DNA from 3 places in the Mycobacterium sp. MS1601 genome. Region 2 is predicted to be linked to each of the others. Evidence: riboswitches for the same ligand, from Rfam matches in the RefSeq annotation. Region 2 holds a riboswitch; each other region holds the start of a gene.
What was found. Region 2 has a riboswitch for cobalamin ahead of cobN (cobaltochelatase subunit CobN). Riboswitches for the same ligand answer to the same signal wherever they lie in the genome.

Region 1 (6,681 bases), 1.9 Mb from region 2:
CACCGCCAAACCCGCCAGCACCACTCCCATGGGCAGCCACAACGATGCCCAGCTGGCCCCGCCCAGTCCACCGAGCAGCCACGTGAGCACCTGCCGCGCCTGGTCGCCGGTACGGGCCATGATCAACATCAGGCTGGTGACCGCAGACAGCACGTAAGCCACCGCCACCCCTGCGAGCACCAGACGGGTGGTGGTGATCTGACCACCCGCCCGCGACAGCAGATAGACCACCGCCAGCGCACCCAGTGAGCCGGCGAAGGCCGCCACCGACACCGAGGCGAAGCCGAAAATCGCCACGCCACTCAGGATCACAGCCACCGCGCCGACAGACGCTCCGGAGGACACACCCAACAGGTACGGGTCGGCGAGCGGATTGCGCACCAGCGCCTGCAGTGTCATCCCCACCACTCCCAGTCCGGAGCCCACCACCGCCCCCAGCAACACCCGGGGAGCTCGTGACTGCATCACGATGGTCTGATGCTGTGGCTCAACTGGCTGCCGCAGGAGCGCTTTGAGCACCTCCGAGGTAGGGACCGACACCGATCCCACGGCCAACCCGAGCATCACGGCGGCCACGAGTACCACCAACAGCACGAGGATCACCAGCGGATACGGTGGGTGGGTTCTCACGCAGGCACCTTGGGCAGCGGGCAGTCACTGCAGGTGCGCCCGGCGGCGGTGCGGTAGTACAGACAGCAGCTGCGGCGCTTCGGGGTAGCGACAGGACCGGTGAGACGGCCGGCCAACGGTGGCTGTTCCAGCAGCAGCGCGGTGGCGGCGTAGCACGACCTGGCGCGACTGGCCGAGCGCGCTGCCAGCACCAGCGCGGTGGCGGCGTTTCCCCACAGCAGTCCGTCGGCCATCTTGACCGTCGCCCGCAGAAGTTGATGAAACGGTGCCAACTGCACGTCGACGACGTTGCGGTACAGCAGCCCTGCCACCTCACCGGGAGTATCTGCCCTGGTGCCCACCGGCGCGGTGAAGCCGAGTATCAGGGTGCTGTCGTCGGCGCATCCGTACTTCAGTGCGGTCAGGTCCGGAACCACCCGGCCGAACGCCCACGCTCCCAACGACACTGCCCACAGGCGTTCGGCGAACTCGTACTGCAGAGCCGAGGCCGCCACCCGCGCCTCGGTGGTACCCAGCCGGGTCGCCCTGGCCTCCAGCGCCGCACCAAGATCGAAAGGTGGTGGTGCGCTGTCGAGTTGGGTCTCGAAGTACTCGCCGTACCGTGCGGCCCTGGACAACGCCGCAACCAGCGTCATCAGAACCTGTCGGGGTGCAGCTGGGCGGCCAGCTCCCCCACCGCATACGGTGCGCGGACGCCGAGCACCGCGTCCTGCAGGGTGAGCACCGCGAACCTGTCATTGCGGATGGCGGGGACATCGGCCAGCTCGGGCCTGCTCTTGAGAAAGGCCTTCTTCTCCTCCACCGACGGGGTACCGAAGTAGTCGTAGATGATGATGACCTCCGGGCTGCGGTCGATCACCTGCTCCCAGGACACGTCGGCAAAGGTGTCCTGCACGTCGGCGAAAACATTGCTGGCCCCGGCCAATTCGATGATCTGATTGCCGATGCCCTGGCCGCCCGCGGTGAACGCGGTGCCCTCACCGCTGTCGTAGACGAACGCCCGCAGCGGCGTGACGTCCTGTACGGCGCCGGAAGCTTCGGCCACACTGTTCTTCATCTCGTCGGTGAGGCTCGCGGCACGGTCTGCGACACCGAAGATACCGGCGATCCGGTCGACCTCGGCGTACACGTCCGCCATGGTGATCGGTGACGTGGCGCAGTACTCCGGGTTGAGATAGGTGGTGACACCGGCATCGGCGAACGCTTGCCGGGAGCGGCCCTGGGCCTCGTCGAATGCGCTGTTGTAACCGCCGTACACAAAATCGGGATCGACCGCGATCACCTGCTCGAAAGACGCGTCCTTGTCCGAGATCTCCGGGATCGCCTCATAGGCCGCGGTGTACTGCGGCAACGGTGGATTGTCCGGATAGACCGTGCCGACCATCGAATCCTGCAGCCCGAGTGCGAGCATCATTTCGGTGGCGTGCTGATAGTAGCCCACTGCCCGGGTGGGCGGTTGGTCGACGGTAACCTGCACCCCGCAGTTGTCGATCGCGGAAGTTGTTGCCGTATCAGGGGTTTGGGAGCCACACCCGACAAGCAGTGCGGCGGCGGCGAGAAAGGTCAGGCAGGTGCGTGCAGACACGATTGACTCCATCCGGGATGTCCTCGTCCCAGAGCAGGGCGTCCGGCGGGGGCAGTATCGGACTCCCGGGTTCTACCCGGTCACCGTGGCGGGACCGCGCCGGATTCACACCGGCTTCCTGCTTGCCCATCGGAGCCGGCGGGTTGACCGGCAGTGCTGACAGTAACCGATCTGGGCCGCAGCCACGACGGCAACCAGGACGGTGGGGCATCGGGGGCGCGATCGAACAACCCACCTGACGGGTCGTCGATGCGCCCACCCCAGCGCACCAGGTCCTCGGCGGGGCGGTAGATCTGCCGGATCACCAGGACGCAGAGCCCGACAACCGCGAGGTCCCGCAACAGCACGGTGGTGGTGAGGGCCTGCTCGGGCAGCCCTTTGTTCTGCTCACCGAAGAGGTACAGCATCCGCGGCACCCACACCAGCGCGTCGATGGTCATCCAGGCCAGCAGGAGCCGACGGTGCGGCAACGCCAAGACCGCCAATGGCACCAGCCACAGCGAGAACTGCGGACTCCACACCTTGTTGGTCAGCAGGAAAGCCGCCACCACCAGGAGAGCCAACTGTGCCAACCTCGGCCGCTGTGGCGCCGTCAGGGCAATGTAGACGATGGCGGCGCAACACAATCCGAACAACAGTGCCGTGACGGTGTTGAGAATCGCCGGCGGCTCCCAGAACCCGAGATCGGCGTCGAAACCCGGCCAGCCGGTGAAGCTTCCGAACACGTTGTACAACGAGTCCATGTCCTCACCGCGGCGGCTGTTGAGTCGGAAGAACTCTGCCCACCCGGCCGGGAACAGCACCATGATCGGCAGGTTGACCACCAGCCACGCGGCCAGCGCCGCCGCCACCGTCTTTCCCGCCTCCGCCAGCCGATTCGACCTCAACGCCAGCGCCACGATGGGCAACAGCAGCAGCACCGGATAGAGCTTGGCCGCCACCCCGAGGCCGATCAGGACACCGGCCAACACCGGTTTTCGGCGTGCCCAGGCCAGCAACCCACCCATCGCGAAAGCCGTTGCCAGTGCATCGAAGTTGGTGAAGATCTGGAAGATCAGCAGGGGTGAACCGGCCACCAGCGCCGCGTCCCAGATGCGCCGCCCGGCCAGCATCGCGGTGGCCCACACCGTCGTCAGCCACGCCAGCGCCAGCCCGAACGCCGCGATGTTGAAGAACATCACCACTTCGGCGACGCCCGAGAGCACCGGCCACGACACCGCCCGCGTGAGCGCCGAATACGTCTTGGCCAATGCCATCGCCACGTACTGGTAGACACCGGTGATCACCGGATACTCCATGTAGCGAACAGCTGCGGTGCCGTCGTACTGGGTGCGGGGCTGGCCGTTCTCGTCGGTTTCCAACCAGCTCGACTTGTACGGGAACTTGCCCTGGCTCAACAACTCCGCGGTGTACAGCGGCACGGTGTCGGAATAGCACAAGCTGTAGTAGGCCCGCTGGTTCTCCCAGTTGGCCACCCGCTGATCAGCCGACCCGGTGCCAATGGTCTGCAGGCAGGGCGATTTTGTGGCCCACCCCAGCGCCAGGAACATCACGGCGATCACGAAGATGACCCGCAGCGGCGTGAAGAACCGCTGCCTGCCGATCAACGCGTGGCGTCCCACCGGGCCACCGACCACATCGGACATGGCCGACACCATCTTGTCGTTGCGGCTCGGAAGATCACGATCATCAGCGCTGCGGGTGTCCGAGGCCAGCCGCTGCGGCGAGACTTCTTCCGTCACGGAGCAGGCGGACCCGGCGGCGGAACAGGCGCAAGCGGATCACCCGGCGGCGGAACCGGAGCTCCGGGCACAGGAGGCGCACCCGGTGCCGGTGCGGGCACCGTCGTCGGCGGCCCCAGCGGAATGGTGATCCCGGGAGCGATCTCGAGACTCGGCTGGATCACCGTGCCGGGCGGGGGCGTCGGCGGTGCGGTCTCGGTGGGCCGTGGCGGCGGGGCAGCAGGCACACCGGCGTAGCCGCCGATCTCCGTCGGCTTGGGGAAGTCCTCGTTGTCGGTGCCGTCGAGCGCGCCGTCCATGGTCGCTTTCCAGATGTCCGACGGCAGCCCCGAACCGTAGACCGGCGAGCCCCATTGATTCTCCAGGGGTTTGGTGCCCTCGGTGGTGCCCACCCAGACCGCCGTCGACAGCGACGGGGTGTACCCGACCATCCACGCGTCACGGTTGTCGCCGGTGTCGCCGAGCTGGTTGGTGCCCGTCTTGGCCGCCGACTTCCGGCCCCGGCCAGATTGTGCCCGTTGGCATATCCGGCAATGGGCTGCATGGCGGCAGTGACGTTGTCGGCGACCGCCTTGTCGATGCGCTGCTCACCCTCGGTGTCCTGGTTGGCCGCGTCGAACAGCACCTGGCCCTGGGCGTTGACCACCTTCTGCACAAAATGTGGGCGATGGTAAACGCCGGAGTCAGCCAGCGTGGCGTACGCCGAGGCCATGTCGAGAACCCGGGATTGATACTGCCCCAACACCACACCGTTGTTCGGCGGGCCGCCCTGGCCGTCCTCACTGAGCGTGTGTTCCACCCCGGGGAAGCTCTCGGCGATACCGGCACGGTGCGCAGCGTCGGCGACGTCGGCCGGGCCGTTGTCGAGCTCCAGCATCAACCGGTAGAAACTGGTGTTCAGCGAACGCTTGAGTGCTTCGGCGATGTTGCAGGTGCCGCAGTTGCTGCCCTCGACATTGCTGATCTGGATGCCGTTGACCGTGAGCGGCGACGAGTCGACCTGATAGCCCAAACCTTTGCCCTGCTCGAGAGCAGCAACGAGGGCGAACACCTTGAACGACGAGCCGGTGGGCAGGCCGGCCTGGGCGAAGTCGAATCCGTTGGCGTCGGCGCCACCGTAGTAGGCCTTGATCGCGCCCGTCTTCGGATCGATGGACACCACCGCCGACCGCATGTCGGGATCCTGACCTTCCAGCGTTTCGGTGACCGCCGCTTCGGCCGCGCTCTGCGCCTTGGGATCAATGGTGGTGGTGATCTGCAGGCCCTCGGTGTTGAGCTGCTGTTCGTTGATGTCGAACAACGTCAGCAACTCGGCGATGACCTGCCGTTCGATCAGGCCGTTGGGCCCGGTGGTCTGATTGGCGGTCTGCGCCTGATCCGGTGGGATGGTCGGCGGAAAGACCTGCGCGTCGCGATCCTGCGGCGACAACGCACCGATCTCGACCATGCCGTCGAGCACCCAGTTCCAGCGGTCCGTCGCACCCTCGAGATCCACCGCGGGATCCAGGGCGGACGGGCGCTGGATCAGCGCCGCCAGCAGGGCGCCCTCGGCCACGCTGAGTTGTTCGACGGGTTTGGCGAAGTACGCCTGCGCCGCGGCCGCCACACCATAGGCGCCGCGACCGAAGTAGATGATGTTCAGATACGACTGCATCACCTGGTCTTTGGACCACTCACTGGACATCTTGGTGGAGATGACCAGCTCCTTGGCCTTGCGGATGACACCGCCGATACCTGAACGGGCGTCACCGACCAGTGCGTTCTTGACGTACTGCTGGGTGATGGTGGAGGCGCCCTGCAGATCCCCGCCGGTGAGGTTGTTCTTGGCGGCTCGCAGGAACCCGGTGAACGAGAAACCCGGATTGGAGTAGAAGTCGCGGTCTTCCGCGGCCATCACGGCATCGCGCACCGACACCGGAATCTGGTCGATGTTGACGTCCACCCGGTTGCCTTCCGGGGGAATGATCCTGGCCAGCTCAGAACCGTCGCTGGCCAGGATCGTCGACACCTGGGCCGTGCGGATGTCGCCCGGCTTGGGTACCTCGACGATGAAGTAGGCCATACCGAACGTGATGATCGGCAACAAGATCAGCACGGCCGCGCACATCGCGGCACCACGCCGGACCCATTTCCAGTTGATCTGGGAGGGTTTCTTCGGCGGCTCGCCACCACCGGGCGGTCCGCCACCGCCGTGCGGGGGTCTGGGTGGGGGCGGGGTGCCGTCGAGTGCCGCTTTGACTACATCGATCGGGTCGCGCAGGCGCGGATCGGGAGTGTCCCGCACCGGCGGGATGACCGATGTCGGTCGCTGGTCCGGGCGATGCTGAGGCTGCGAGGGAAGGCGACGGGTCTCGTGTTCTGATCTGGCGTGCGCACCACCGGCCCCTGACCCACGCTGGACATCAGAAGCCGACCTCTCGTGCCGCCCCGGACTACTCACTGGCCGTTCGCGCGCCCTTGCGCGCCGTCCGGGTACGTGGCGCCTTCGGAGACCGTGGCGCGCCCAGCACATATGACTTGACCAGATGGTTCCAGCTGCAAGTCCGGCATACCTCCACCACGTGTACGGAGAACTCCTCGTGCTTGGTCGCCAACAGGACCAATTCCTCGGCGGTGCGTGCCGAGCCTGACACCGGACCCAGGTGATCACCAAACACCCAGGAGACCAGCGTCAGCTGTTCCTTGCGGCAGATCGGACACATCACCGAACTGGTCTTTCCGTGA
Region 2 (6,681 bases):
GACGGCTTTTCGGAATCCACACTGGATGCCAGGTACACCGTGAACAGGCCGCGGTCGGGAATGGCGCCGCCGGACGTGACGGCCAACCGCTGGGCGCCGGGGCGGGCGGTGACGGTGCCGGTGTCACGGTCGTAGACGACGCGAGGACGTAGCTCGGCGAAATCGGTGGAGGGATACTTGCCGGACAGCAGGTCCAAAGTGGCCTCGAAGGCGCTGCGCGGCAGCGTCGCGAACGGGGCGCTGCGGCGCACCGTGTCGAACCACGCGTCGGCGTTCAGCGGCTCCAGCGCACACGCGGCCACGGTGTGCTGGGCCAGCACGTCGAGGGGGTTGGCGGGTACGTGCATGGTCTCGATCTGTCCGGCGAGCATGCGTTGTACCGACACCGCACAACCGATCAGATCGGTGCGGTGTTTGGGGAACAGCACGCCGTGCGAGATCTCACCGACCTGGTGCCCGGCGCGGCCGATGCGCTGCAGGCCGCTGGCCACCGACGGCGGCGTCTCCACCTGGATCACCAGGTCCACCGAGCCCATGTCGATCCCGAGTTCGAGGCTCGACGTCGCCACCACCGCCTTGAGGCGTCCGCTCTTGAGTGCGTCCTCGACGTCGGCGCGCGCCTCTTTGCTGACCGAACCGTGGTGTGCGCGGGCCAGCACCGGCTCGGCCCCGTAGCTCTGACCGCTGCCCATGATGTGGGCGGGCGGGCCGCCGGGTACGCCGGGATTGCGGTCCTGGGAGAGCTGCACGCCCGTTCGTTCGGCGTGGATCTCGTTGAGCCGGGCCGTGAGCCGCTCGGCGAGGCGGCGGCTGTTGGCGAACACGATGGACGACCGGTGGGTCTCGATGAGGTCGACGATGCGTTCTTCGACGTCCGGCCAGATGCTGTTGTTCTCCAAGTTGGCCATGTCCGGCACCGGTACCTGCACCGTCAGCTCGAACGTCTTGGCTGCCGGCGGTGACACGATGGTGCACGGGGCGGGCCCGGAGAGAAACCGGGCCACCTCCTCGGCCGGCCGCACGGTGGCCGACAGCCCGATGCGCTGGGCGGGTGTGTCGAGCAGGGCGTCGAGCCGCTCCAACGACAGCGACAGGTGTGCGCCGCGTTTGGTGTTGGCGACGGCGTGCACCTCGTCAACGATCACCGTCTGCACTCCGGCCAGCGTCTCCCGCGCCGCCGAGGTCAACATCAGAAACAGTGACTCCGGGGTGGTGATCAGGATATCGGGTGGCTTGGTGATCAGTTCGCGGCGCTTGGCCGGCGTGGTGTCGCCGGAGCGCACGCCGACGCTGATCTGCGGCGGCACCGCGCCCTCACGTTCGGCGACGCGGCTGATGCCGGTGAGCGGGGTGCGTAGGTTGCGTTCGACGTCGACAGCCAGCGCTTTCAGTGGTGAGACGTAGAGGACGCGGGTGCCGGGCTTGCGGTCCAGGTCCACAGGGCCGGTGAGCTGGTCGATGGCCCACAGGAATGCCGCGAGTGTCTTGCCGGAGCCGGTGGGGGCGATGACAAGGGTGTTGTCGCCATCGGCGATGGCCTTCCAGGCCTGTGCCTGCGCCGGCGTGGGTTCGACGAAGGTGCCCGCGAACCACTGCCGCGTCAGCGAGCTGAAGCGGGAGAGAGGATCGGTCTTGCGGGCCATGCCACCATGGTGCCCCTGGGCACCGACAAGGTAACTCAGCGGTTGTCGATGGCCTCGCTGAGCTGGGCCGGAATGCCCGGAACCCGAGCCACCGCGTCGAGCAGCGCGTGCGCGCTGGCCTGCGCGATCTGCCGGGCGTCCAGCGAAGGGTCGATGATCCGCTGCCTGCACATCTCCAAGGTGAACGCCAGCCACCCGTAGACCGTGACCCGCAGGTCCCGCTCCACCTTCGAGTCGAGCTCGAATGGGACGATGGCACGCATCTCGTCCACTATGCGCTGCATCTGGCGGTTGTTGTCGGCGTCGTCGATGCCCACCAGCATCGGATCGGTGCGGCCCGGCCCGATGTAGGCGGCCCACGACCCGTGCGGGTACTGCTCGTGGTACTCGACGTAGGCCAGCACCCCGATACACACCCGCTCGAACAGGGTCTGCCCGGGAACGGCCGCTGTGCTGGTGGCTTCGAACAACCGCTCGGCCTCGGCGCGGACCACCTCGGCGAAGAACGCGCGCTTGTCCGGGAAGTAGTGGTACATCAGAGCGCGGGAGACGCCGGCCAGCTCAGCGATCTCGTCGATGCGGACGTCGTCGTAGGGCCGCTCGCCGAACACCTTGGCGCCCAAGGCCAACAGTTCGGTTCGCCGGTCGTCGGGAGACAGTCTTCTGCGCGACGGGCGGGCGCCGGACCGTTCAGACATGCTGGGATACTATCTGACATACGTACAATAACGACAGCGGCGGAGGTGCGAGCGTGGCGGTGATCGTCGGCGGAGTCAGCAGTGGCAGTGCGCTGCGGGACCGCCGGATTCCACACCCTCCGCGCCGGGTCCCGCTGCTGGGGGACATCTTCAGCTTCCGGGGCAGCGAGCCCGCCCAGTCGGTGGCCGATCTGGCCGCCCAATTGGGTCCGCTGTTCGAATTCGCCTTCCTGGGGGCACGATACGTGGTGGCCGCCGGCGCGGAAGTGGTCACCGAACTCAATGACGAGAGCCGGTTCTGCAAGCACCTCGGGCCGGACATGGTGGCGCTGCGGGTGGTCGGTGGGGACGGGTTGTTCACCGCTGACAACGACGAACCCAACTGGCGCAAGGCCCATCAGCTGCTGATGCCTGCCTTCTCTCAGGCGGCGATGCGGCGCTACCACCCGACGATGCTGGCCGCCGCGACCGAACTGACCGATGCCTGGGACACCGCCTGCGAGAACGGAGCCTGCGTCGACGTCTCCGCCGACACCACCCGCGTCACGCTGGAGACCATCGGCCGGTGTGCGGCGGGCTACTCGTTCGGCGCGTTTCAGTCGGACCGTCCCCACCCCTTCGTGGAGAACATGGTCGAGGCGCTGGTGGGTTCGGACCGCCTCGGGGTGTTCCGGGCGACCTTCCTGCCGAAGTTCGTCGGTGACCGCTATGAACGCAAAGTCAGGCGCCACGCCGCCCAGATGCACCGGGTGGCCGACGAGATCATCGCCGGGCGCAGAAGCGAAGGGCTGGGTCACCATGACGACCTACTGGAGATCATGCTGGCCCCCGATGCCCCGCTCGACGAGGCCAACATCCGCTACCAGCTGATCAACTTCCTGGTTGCTGGGCATGAAACCACTTCGGGTGCACTGTCTTTCGCGATCTACTTTCTTTCGACGCATCCTGAGGTGTTTGCGCGGGCCCGCCACGAAGTGGATCGGGTGTGGGGTGAGGCCGATGAGCCCGACTTCGAGCAGATCGCCAAACTGAGATACGTCCGCCGAGTGCTCGACGAATCGCTGCGGTTGCAACCCACGGTGCCTGCGTACTATCGGGCGGCGCGTGAGGACACCGTGCTGGCGGGCCGGTACAGGATGCGCAAGGGGGAGTGGGCCCTGGCGTTGACGACGACGTTGCACCGCGATCCGCGTTGGAGTGGACCGGGTTTGGCCACGGTGGACGAGTTCGACCCGGATCGCTTTGCGCCGGTACATCTTCGGTCCCGGCCCGCCCAACTGTACAAGCCGTTCGGCACCGGTGAGCGGGCGTGCATAGGACGGCAGTTCGCGTTGCACGAGGCCGTGCTGGTACTCGGCACGCTGATCCGGCGCTACGACCTGGTGGCCGACCCCGGCTACACGCTCACAGTGGCTGAGCGGCTGACGCTGATGCCGAAGGGTTTCCGGTTGGGGCTCCGGCGGCGAGTTCTGTCAAGAAAATATTGACGAATGGCCGGAAGTCAATCTAATCTTGACGTATGTCCGCTTCCTTTACCGCGACGGGCCAGCAGCTCCACCGCCAGCTCGGTCAGATCCTGGCTGCGCCCGTATTGCGTGACGACAACGATCCGCTCGAGTTGGTGCGCGCGGCGCACGATGTCCAGGGCATGGCGGAGGCGTTGCTGGCCGCAGCTGTGCTCCAGGCACGAGACGAGGGCCGGACATGGCAGGAGATCGGCGGAGTGCTGGGTGTCTCGCGCCAAGCCGCTTTCCAGCGCTACGGCAAGCCGATCGATCCGAGAACGGGAGAAACCATGAACACCACTGCTCTTGCCGGAGCCGACGAACTGGCCGCCGCGGTCATCGACGATCTCGCTGGAGTCCGCTGGGCCGATGTCAGCGCTCGCTTCGATGCCACGATGCGCGAACGCCTCTCCGAGGAGGGGCTGGCCGAGGCCTGGGTGCACATCGTGGGGTTGGCCGGGGCGTACGAGAGTCGGGGCAAGACCGATGTCATGCGGGCCGGGGACTTCACGGTCACCAACACGCCATTGGCTTTCGAGGCCGGTGATTATGTCGCTCGCATCACCTTCCGGGACGACCGGACGATTGCCGGGTTGTTCCTCCTCGACGCTGATGCGGCCCAAGCGCACCAGTAGCGTGAACACGACAGTTGCCACCAGGGGCCTGCCATGAACCTGCGCCCGTGCACACGTCTTTCCCGTTGAAAGACTCCATCATTCAGATTCCGCCGGCTCCCGGAGTTGACGACCTCGGTTCGGAGAGTGTGAGGGGTTTGGAGATCGGGAAGCGATGCCGGGCGGTGGCCGCCGGGTGTCGGGTGCGTGGTGGCGATGTCCTGGCGTCCTCTCCGGGGGACACCTACACTAAGCTGATTCCCGCACACCTCGTGGAACAGGAACCCGGTGCGAATCCGGGGCGGTTGCGCCACTGTGAGATTCCGTTTACGGGGTCCCAGCCAGACACTGGCCACGAGGATCCACAGTTGAGGGGCGCCAACCCCCGGGGAGATCGATCATGCCTGATGACGTGACCCGTATTGCTTTGTTGTCCACCTCGGACACCGATCTGCTCTCGGCCCGCGCCAGCGGAGCGGCGTACAGCCTCGGCAACCCGGCGCGCCAGCCGTTGGAGCCGGTGCTCGACGGCGCCGACGTGGTGGTGATGCGGGTGCTGGGGTCCTCCGACGAGATCCGCGCCGAACTGGAGACCCTGCGGGCCAGCGGCCTGCCGATGGTGATCCTCGGCGGGGAGCGCCAGCCCAGCCCCGAGCTGATGGAGAACTCGACGGTGCCCATTGGGCTGGCGGCCCAGGCCCACGTCTATCTCGCCGAAGGCGGCCCGGCCAATCTCGGGCAACTTCACGCATTCCTCTGCGACACCGTGCTGCTCGGCGGCGACGGCTTCGAACCGCCCGCCGTGATCCCGGACTGGGGCTACGCCGACCGCCCTGCGCAGGCCGACGGCAAATCGAGAGTGGGCATCCTCTACTACCGGGCCCACGAGATCAGCGGCAACGCCGGGTTCGCGCACGCACTGGCCGACGCCATCGACGCCACCGGCGAGGCCGTGGGCGTCCCACTCTTCGCGTCGTCGCTGCGCAGCGCGCCCGAGGAACTCTACGAGGCGTTCTCCACGTTGGACGCGCTGATCGTCACCGTGCTCGCCGCTGGCGGATCCAGGCCCGCCGGCGTCAGCGCCGGCGGCGACGACGGGTCCTGGGACATCGAGCGGCTGGCCGCCCTGGACATCCCGGTGCTGCAGGGCCTGTGTCTCACCTCGTCTCAGCAGGACTGGGAGGCCAACGACGACGGCGTGACCCCACTGGACTCGGCGAACCAGATCGCCATCCCGGAGTTCGACGGCAGGGTGATCACGGCGCCGTTCTCGTTCAAGGAGATCGACGAGGACGGCCTGCCGCACTACGTCGCCGACGCCGAACGCTGCGCGCGGGTGGCCGGTATCGCCGTCAACCATGCCCGGCTGCGCCGGGTTCCCAACGGCGACAAGAAGCTTGCTCTGGTCCTCTCGGCGTATCCCACCAAGCATTCCCGGGTCGGAAACGCCGTGGGTCTGGACACCCCGGCCTCGACCGTGCGCCTGCTGCACCGACTGGCTGCGGCGGGGTACGACGTGGGTGACGGTTTCGGCGTGCTCGGAATCGACGACGAGACCGAGGCCGGTGACAAGCTGATCCACACCTTGATCGCCGCGGGTGGGCAGGACGAGGAATGGCTCACCACAGCCCAACTCACCGACGCGCATGTGACGGTCAGTGCCCAGCAGTACGCCGCGTGGACCGCGGACCTGCCCGCGGGTCTGCGCGGGGAGATGGAGCAGGCGTGGGGCCCGGCGCCCGGCAAACTGTTCGTCAACGATGCCGGTGACATCGTGCTGGCCGCGTTGCGGGCAGGCAACATCGTGCTGATGATCCAGCCGCCCCGCGGTTTCGGCGAGAACCCGGTGGCCATCTACCACGATCCCGATATGGCGCCGAGTCATCACTACCTGGCTGCATACCGTTGGCTGGAGCAGGGTTTCGGTGCGCACGCGGTGGTACACCTGGGTAAGCACGGGTCCCTGGAATGGCTACCCGGCAAGAACGCCGCGCTCTCGGCTGACTGCGCCACCGACGCCACCATCGGCAGCCTGCCGCTGATCTACCCGTTCCTGGTCAACGACCCCGGTGAGGGCGCGCAGGCCAAGCGTCGCGCACACGCCACCATCGTCGATCACCTGATTCCGCCGATGGCTCGCGCCGAGACCTACGGCGACATCGCGCGACTGGAACAGCTTCTCGACGAGTACGGCAACATCGCCTCGATGGACCCGGCCAAA
Region 3 (6,681 bases), 2.3 Mb from region 2:
TGGCGTAGGGAAGGTTGACGAACCGGTTTTCCTGAACCGCTTTGAGGTTTCGGCTGGCGGGGTTGCTGCGAAGGGCGGCGATCTTGTCTTCGACAGTCTGACCCGGATAGTCGACGAAGACGATGAGGTCTGGATCTGCGGTGGCGATCCGCTCCCAGCTCACGGTTGTCCAGGTGTCTTGGATGTCTTCGGTGGCGTTGCGTGCTCCGGCGGCGTCGATGATTCCTTGGGGTCCACCGAAGGCTCCCGAGGAGAACACCGTGTCGCTACCGCTGTCGAACAGGAAGATGGTGGGTTTCTTCTCGGGTTGCGGTGCGGCACGCAAGGCTTCCAGCCTGGCGGCGATGTCTTCGGCTGCTTGAGAACCCGTGTGCGCGTTGTTTGTCAGAGTTCCGATGTTGCGCAAATCGGTGTCAAGGGCGAGCCACGGGTCCATGGTGCCGCGAACGGGCTGTCCGTCGACTTGCAGGCATGCTTCAGACAGCTGATAGACCGCGATTCCATGCGTTGCAAGGATGTCCGGGGTTATTCCCCGTTCCTCGCCCATGCCGTAGTTGTATCCGGCGAACAGGACTTGTGGGTCGGCGCCGACGATGTTCTCCAGCGTCGGTTGCTCCGGAGCCACTTCGTTGAGACCGTCTACTTGAGAACCGTATTTGAGGCGAAGAACCGCGGCGTCGCGGCTCATGGAGCTGACCGCGTTCATCTGATTGCGGGCGCCGGCTGCCAACGCGATCGCGATCATTCCTCCGTCGTTGACGAACAACCGGTCAATCGGCTGCTCGTAGGTGACTTCCTTGCCGCAGTTGGTGACAGTCACGGTGTCCGCTGTCGTGGTCGTCTCCGCCTGGGACGTGCATCCCGAGGTTGCACCGAGGAGGACGGCGCAGACCGCCAGGTGTATCGCCGGTCGCGTCGCGAAAGGGGATCGAAATCTATACGCCATTGTTGTGCTCCTCATGATGGTTTGACGCCAGTTCGGCATGGGTGAGTAACAGATGGAAACGGCCGGTCGTCGGATGGACGATGATGTCGCCGGCAACACCGAAGACCTGCCGCAAGAGGGCAGAGGTGAGAACTTCAGAGGGTGACCCCTGGGCGTACACCCGGCCGCCGGCCACGACCGCGACCGCATCGAAATGCCGCATCACCAAGTCGAGATCGTGCATCGCAGCGATGACGGTGCATCGGAGGTCGTCGAGTATCTGCATGAATCTCAGTCGCCACGAGGCGTCGAGATGGTTAGTGGGTTCGTCAAGGACAAGAACGGATGTTCGCTGTGCCAACGCGCGGGCCAGGACGACCCGGTGACGTTCACCACCAGAAAGCTGGACACACGGTCGGTTGCCCCACCCCTGCAGACCGACGGCGCTGAGGGCGCCGTCAATGATGTCCCGCTCTCCGGAAACGGCGCCTGCCCACGGGTTCCGGTAAGGGGTCCTGCCCAGACCCACGGCCTCGGCGACGGTCAGTTCGCCTGAGGGTCGCTCCTCTTGTCCGACCACTGCGATGGTGCGCGCTCGCTCTCGGGCCGGCATCCGATACAAGTCCCTGCCTTCAACCAGGACTGTTCCCGCTGACGGTGCGTCGAGACCGGACAGGGCGCGCAGCAAAGTGCTCTTGCCGGCGCCGTTGGGGCCGATGACCGCCAGCCGCGTCCCGGCAGCCACCGTCAGGTCCACACCGGACACCACTGTTCTGCTGCCGCGGCGACAGAGCACGCCGTGTGCGCTCACCGTCACGCCCGTCGCCGGGGGTGCGGTTGGCGGTGCGCTCATGTGTTGTTGCCGAACTGGTAGCGTCGCCGCCCCATCAAATAGAGAAACACGGGCGCGCCGACGAGGCCGGTGATGATCCCCAGGGGCATCTCCCGTGGTGCCGCGACTTCGCGTGAGATCACGTCGACCCACACCATGAAGAGCGCTCCAATGCTGACCGAGACCGGCAGCATTGCGCGGTGGGTGGCGCCGACGAGCATGCGGGCCGCGTGGGGCACGATGAGTCCGACGAACCCGATTCCGCCGGAAACGGCAACCAGGACACCGACGAGCACCGCCTGGACCGCGAACAACGCGTTCCGCACTGCCCGCACCGGTACGCCCAGCGATGCCGCGGTGTCGGCACCGACGGAGTAGGCGTCGAGCCAGGAGTGAATGAGCAGGGCAGCAACGAACGACACCAGCACCACCGCTGCCGTGAGGGGAATCTTCGCCCACGTCGCTCCCGCAACGCTGCCCAGCAGCCAGAACATGACACTTTCGGCGGCGTGCGGATCGCCGGCGGTGAAGACGAGCAGTGACGACAGCGCCATGAACGCCGACGACAGCACCACCCCGGAGAGGATCAGGCGCAGTGCTGTGAGGCCGCCTTGGGCACGTGCCACCGCATACACGGTGAGCGTGGCCACCGTAGAACCGATGAGCGCGGCGCCCGACAGCGCCCAGACTCCCAACGATGAGAGTGCACCGAGGGTGATCACGGCGGTTGCACCCACTGAGGCGCCTGCTGACACACCGAGTAGGTACGGCTCTGCCAGCGGGTTGCGGACCAACGCCTGCATGAGGGCGCCAGCCAGGGCCAGACCCGCACCGACCAACGCTGCAAGTATCGAGCGCGGCAGGCGAAGCTCCCACACGATGGTGTCAAACCCCGGAACACCGGTGGCGCCGGTGAAGCGGCCCACGACGACGTTCCACACGTCACGCAGTGGGATGTCCTCGGCGCCGAAGGCCACCGAAACAACGATGCTCAGCAGCGTGAGAACGGCGAGCACCGTTGTCAACGCAACAACCGGCGCTCGGCGCACGGTGGCAACCGAGGCATGTTCGTCGCGAAGGAACGCTCTTTCTTCGCGGACTGTCACCTCCGGACTGCCGGCCACCAGGACACGCAGCTGGCGGTGCGCTGACCGCTGAGGGGGATGAACAACTCTGACCTCGCTATGCCGGGGTATCTATTCGCGAGATACACGGTGGACACAACCGAGAGCGGCAGGTATTCGGACTCGGGGATCGTCGACACCCGAGGGCTTCCCTGGATTGCCAGGTCGCCGATGTCGAGCACGTTCCCCATACCGTTGCGCGTCAGCCCCGGAGTCGCACCGGGTTCCCCGACACCCGCACTGCACGGATGTAACCACTCTCAACGGCGCAGGTTATCTCATCATCGCCGTCGGCGTCAGCCCTCAGTGCCCGGCGCGTCCCGAAGTGGAAGCCGAACGTGGGCCCGACGGGCGTCTTGAACCACTGCCGATTGCGCCGCGCGGATCCACCCGCTCCGATGTGTTGGTCCACTCTCGTACTTCTCCGCGATCGACAGCCTGTTCCACGACCACGGCCACCGAGTCCTTCGCGGGCCACGACAGCAGCTGCGCAACTGCCAACCCCAAAGGGGTTGACATACAACGACACAAACCCGTCGCGAAGATGGTCAGATCCTCACGAAAAGAACCGGCCGTCGAGGCGACCTTCGCGCCGGGCAAGACCCGGGCAATGCGCGCCACGACACACTGGTGGTGATGGCCGAAGGCGAAACGCACTGTGTAGTAACCAAATGGGATGACACGGACGTCACGTTCGAGCACTGCGAGATCGCCTTGGCCCGACGCAGCACTGACTGGTCGGCCAGAGCGGCATGAGCGCTTCTGACTCCAGGTCAACATGGTGCTTGTGAGGTCTGGTCCATAACACGTCGGAGTTATCGTGCCGCGGACTCGGTGGGGAACATCGTCCAGACGTTCCCCACCGAATCTGCTCACCGCACGTTGACGTACGCGGTTGTCACCCTGACCGGCGCGAACTGCCGGTCGTAGCCGGTGTAATCCTGGGTCCCGTTGACGGACTCGGTGTGGATGAACGTCGGGCCCACACCCACCGACACCACTTTGGCGTCGGCAAGCTCCACGTCGGAGAGCCGGTTCACCACCACCGTGTAGCCCTGAGCTTTTAGGTTGGCGATGGTGTCCGCCGCGCTGCCGACACCGGACGGTGCGGCGGCCGCCGGCGCGGCCAATGTGATGACGCCTGCGGACAGGGCTGCGGCTGCGGCAATGGAGTAGATCTTCATGGTCGTACTTCTTTCGTGTAGCTGACCGGCGAACTGATCCGGCCTGTGCACAGCCTGGAGCGGGTGAGCGCGATAAGCACGCGTAATCCACTACCCGACAACGACAAAGCTCCCCATGAGTTAGGGGAGCTTTCTCGAGTTCGTCTGCTCAGCGGACGTTGACGTAGACGGTCTTGACGTTGTCGGGGGCGAATTGGTTGTCGGCGTTGGGGCTGTAGCCGCCTTCGCTGCGGTTGTTGGCGTTGGTGTGCTGGAAGGTCGGGCCTGCACCGACGGAGACGACGCTGGCATCGGCCAACGGGGTGTTCGACAGGCGGTTGACGATCACCTTGTAGCCCTGGTCTTGCAGGCTGGAGATGGTGTCTTGGGCGTTGCCGGCTCCGGTGGGGGCGGCCATCGCGGGGGCAGCCAATCCCAGGAAGGCGGCGGTGGCGGCGGTGGCGATGGCGGTGGCGAATCCGAACTTGGTCATGATCTCTGCTTCTCTCTGGGTGGTTCTTCTACGTGGTGTTCGGATCGGGGCGGGAGGGGTTTCTCGTTCCGGTCTGCCAGGCATAACCGCGCACGTCAGCACCCCATTTCCCGGTTGGCAGCCAATGCACCAGGCTTGGCAGAATATGGCCGCCTGGCAGACTTGGGCGAGTGTCGAAGGAAGTCGGAACCCACCCGCAGTACGACGTGTTCGCCGACGAGTTCGCCGACCACGCCCGCGAGAATTTCTACAACGCCCACTACGACCGCCCGGCCTGTCTGTCCCTACTGGGGGACGTGGCAGGCAAGGCGGTCCTGGACGCCGCGTGCGGCCCGGGCTTCTACGCCGAGGAACTCACCAGGCGTGGTGCCGAGGTGATCGGTTTCGACCAGAGCCCGCGCATGGTGGAACTGAGTGCGCACCGAGTGCCGCAGGGCAGCTTCCGCACCCACGATCTGGCGCGCCCGCTCGACTGGTTACCGGATGCCTCCGTGGATCTGGTGCTGTTGGCTCTGGCGCTGGAATACCTCGACAACCGAGCAGCGGCGTTGGCGGAACTTCGTCGGGTGCTCAAACCGCAAGGTGCCCTGGTGCTCTCCCGCATGCACCCGACCGGTGACTGGCTCCGCCACGGCGGCAACTACTTTGAGCCACGCATTATCGAGGAGACCTGGAGCGCCGGCTGGCGGGTGCGGTGGTGGCTTTCACCGTTGGAGCAGACCTGCCACGAGTTACGCACCGCCGGATTCCTGATCGAACAGCTGGTGGAGCCGCGGCCCACCGAACCGGCGAAGGCGCTCGACGAGCAGAAGTACGAGGCACTACACAGCTCGCCGACGGGGTTCCTGGCCATTCGGGCGATCCCGGACCCGCGGGAGCCACGCTAGGCTGCTGAAGTGCACGGTCAGGCGCGCGGCGAGTTCTCGGTCTTCGCGACGCTGTACACCGTCGCCATGCTGTTCGAGTTCTCCGAGCAGTGGCAAACACCCTTGTTCACGGGAACTTTCGTGATCGCCGCCGCCATCGCTGTCTTCACCGGCGTCACCCGGGTCAAGTTCCTGGCTCTGCTGACGGGCGCCACCGGCTATCTCGCACTCGTGCAGTTTCCCGAAGTGGCCAATCACGTCAACCTGATGATCCTGCTCAACATCGCGATGATCGGCGTGCTGACCGTCTCGGTGATCCGGCGGCGCACCACACCCGAGGAAGACTATGCCGCGATTGCGCCGATCCTACGCATCGGCCTGATCCTCATCTACGTGCTGGCCGGCTTCCACAAGCTGAACTCCGACTATCTGAACGTCGCATCCTCCTGTGCGGTCAGCTTTGTCCACTGGATGATTCGCGCCCTGCAGACGAGCGTCCTGGGCGTGGCGTTGATTGTGCCGGTGGCGTTGGTGGCGGGTTTTCTGGGCTATCGGCTGACGCGGCAGGGGCGGTTCGCCCAACCGGGTAACCGGATGTTCACGGCGGTCGTGGTGTGCCTCGGAGTTCTCGGTGTGACCGTGGTGGCCGTTGTCCTGCTGTATGACCACTGGAGTGCGCTGGCCTCCACCGTCGGCCTGATCGTCGCGGTGGCGTTGCTGGGCTGGGAACTGATCGGTGGCCTGCTGCTTGCGGTGCCCCGCCTGCAGGCCGCCATGCTCGCGATCGCGCTGACCTTGCACTCGACCCTGGCGTTGATCGGTTTTGTCGACTTCGGTGCGCTGGCCGTCGCACTCTTGTTCGCGTTTCTGCCCGCTGATTACCGGAAGCTGCTCATCGAGGCGACGATCGGGCTGCGCCGACGTACCACGCCGAGGGTTCTCGTGTACTTCGGGACAGCGATCGGAGTGGCACTGCTGTCGGGTGTCGGTGCCCACCTCCATCCCATCTGGCATTGGACTCTGGTGTCGGGACTGATATTCGACGCTGCAGTGCTGATCCTCATCTGGCCGATGCTGGTTGCGGTGTTCTCGGCGACCGACCGTCCTGACTGGCCTGGGGTCCGCATCCTGGACGCCAGGACGCCCTTCGCGCTGTATCTGGTGCCGATCCTGCTGGTTTTTGTCGGGCTGACCCCGTATCTGGGGCTGCGCACGGCCGGGAACTTCTCCATGTTCAGCAACCTGCGGACCGAGGGGGAGCGGTCCAATCACCTGCTG

Region 1: linked by a shared signal. The riboswitch ahead of BVC93_RS12290 (ABC transporter substrate-binding protein) and the one ahead of cobN (cobaltochelatase subunit CobN) in region 2 are both predicted to bind cobalamin.
Region 3: linked by a shared signal. The riboswitch ahead of BVC93_RS22760 (FecCD family ABC transporter permease) and the one ahead of cobN (cobaltochelatase subunit CobN) in region 2 are both predicted to bind cobalamin.

Annotation. Positions count from the first base shown of each region.
Region 1 is NZ_CP019420.1:2,513,352-2,520,032, reverse strand. It holds gene BVC93_RS12300 (FecCD family ABC transporter permease) at 1-630, opposite strand, end outside; gene BVC93_RS12295 ((2Fe-2S)-binding protein) at 627-1,265, opposite strand; gene BVC93_RS12290 (ABC transporter substrate-binding protein) at 1,265-2,215, opposite strand; cobalamin riboswitch at 2,243-2,382, opposite strand; partial or broken gene BVC93_RS12285 (glycosyltransferase family 87 protein) at 2,356-3,957, opposite strand; partial or broken gene BVC93_RS12280 (transglycosylase domain-containing protein) at 3,954-6,397, opposite strand; gene BVC93_RS12275 (DUF5318 domain-containing protein) at 6,390-6,681, opposite strand, start outside.
Region 2 is NZ_CP019420.1:584,272-590,952, reverse strand. It holds gene BVC93_RS02780 (ATP-dependent helicase) at 1-1,643, opposite strand, end outside; gene BVC93_RS02775 (TetR/AcrR family transcriptional regulator) at 1,679-2,341, opposite strand; gene BVC93_RS02770 (cytochrome P450) at 2,395-3,828, shown strand; gene BVC93_RS02765 (DUF3887 domain-containing protein) at 3,861-4,481, shown strand; cobalamin riboswitch at 4,708-4,831, shown strand; gene cobN (cobaltochelatase subunit CobN) at 4,861-6,681, shown strand, end outside.
Region 3 is NZ_CP019420.1:4,715,823-4,722,503, forward strand. It holds gene BVC93_RS22750 (ABC transporter substrate-binding protein) at 1-946, opposite strand, end outside; gene BVC93_RS22755 (ABC transporter ATP-binding protein) at 936-1,778, opposite strand; gene BVC93_RS22760 (FecCD family ABC transporter permease) at 1,775-2,806, opposite strand; cobalamin riboswitch at 2,973-3,155, opposite strand; gene BVC93_RS22765 (hypothetical protein) at 3,754-4,065, opposite strand; gene BVC93_RS22770 (hypothetical protein) at 4,214-4,537, opposite strand; gene BVC93_RS22775 (class I SAM-dependent methyltransferase) at 4,708-5,424, shown strand; gene BVC93_RS22780 (hypothetical protein) at 5,434-6,681, shown strand, end outside.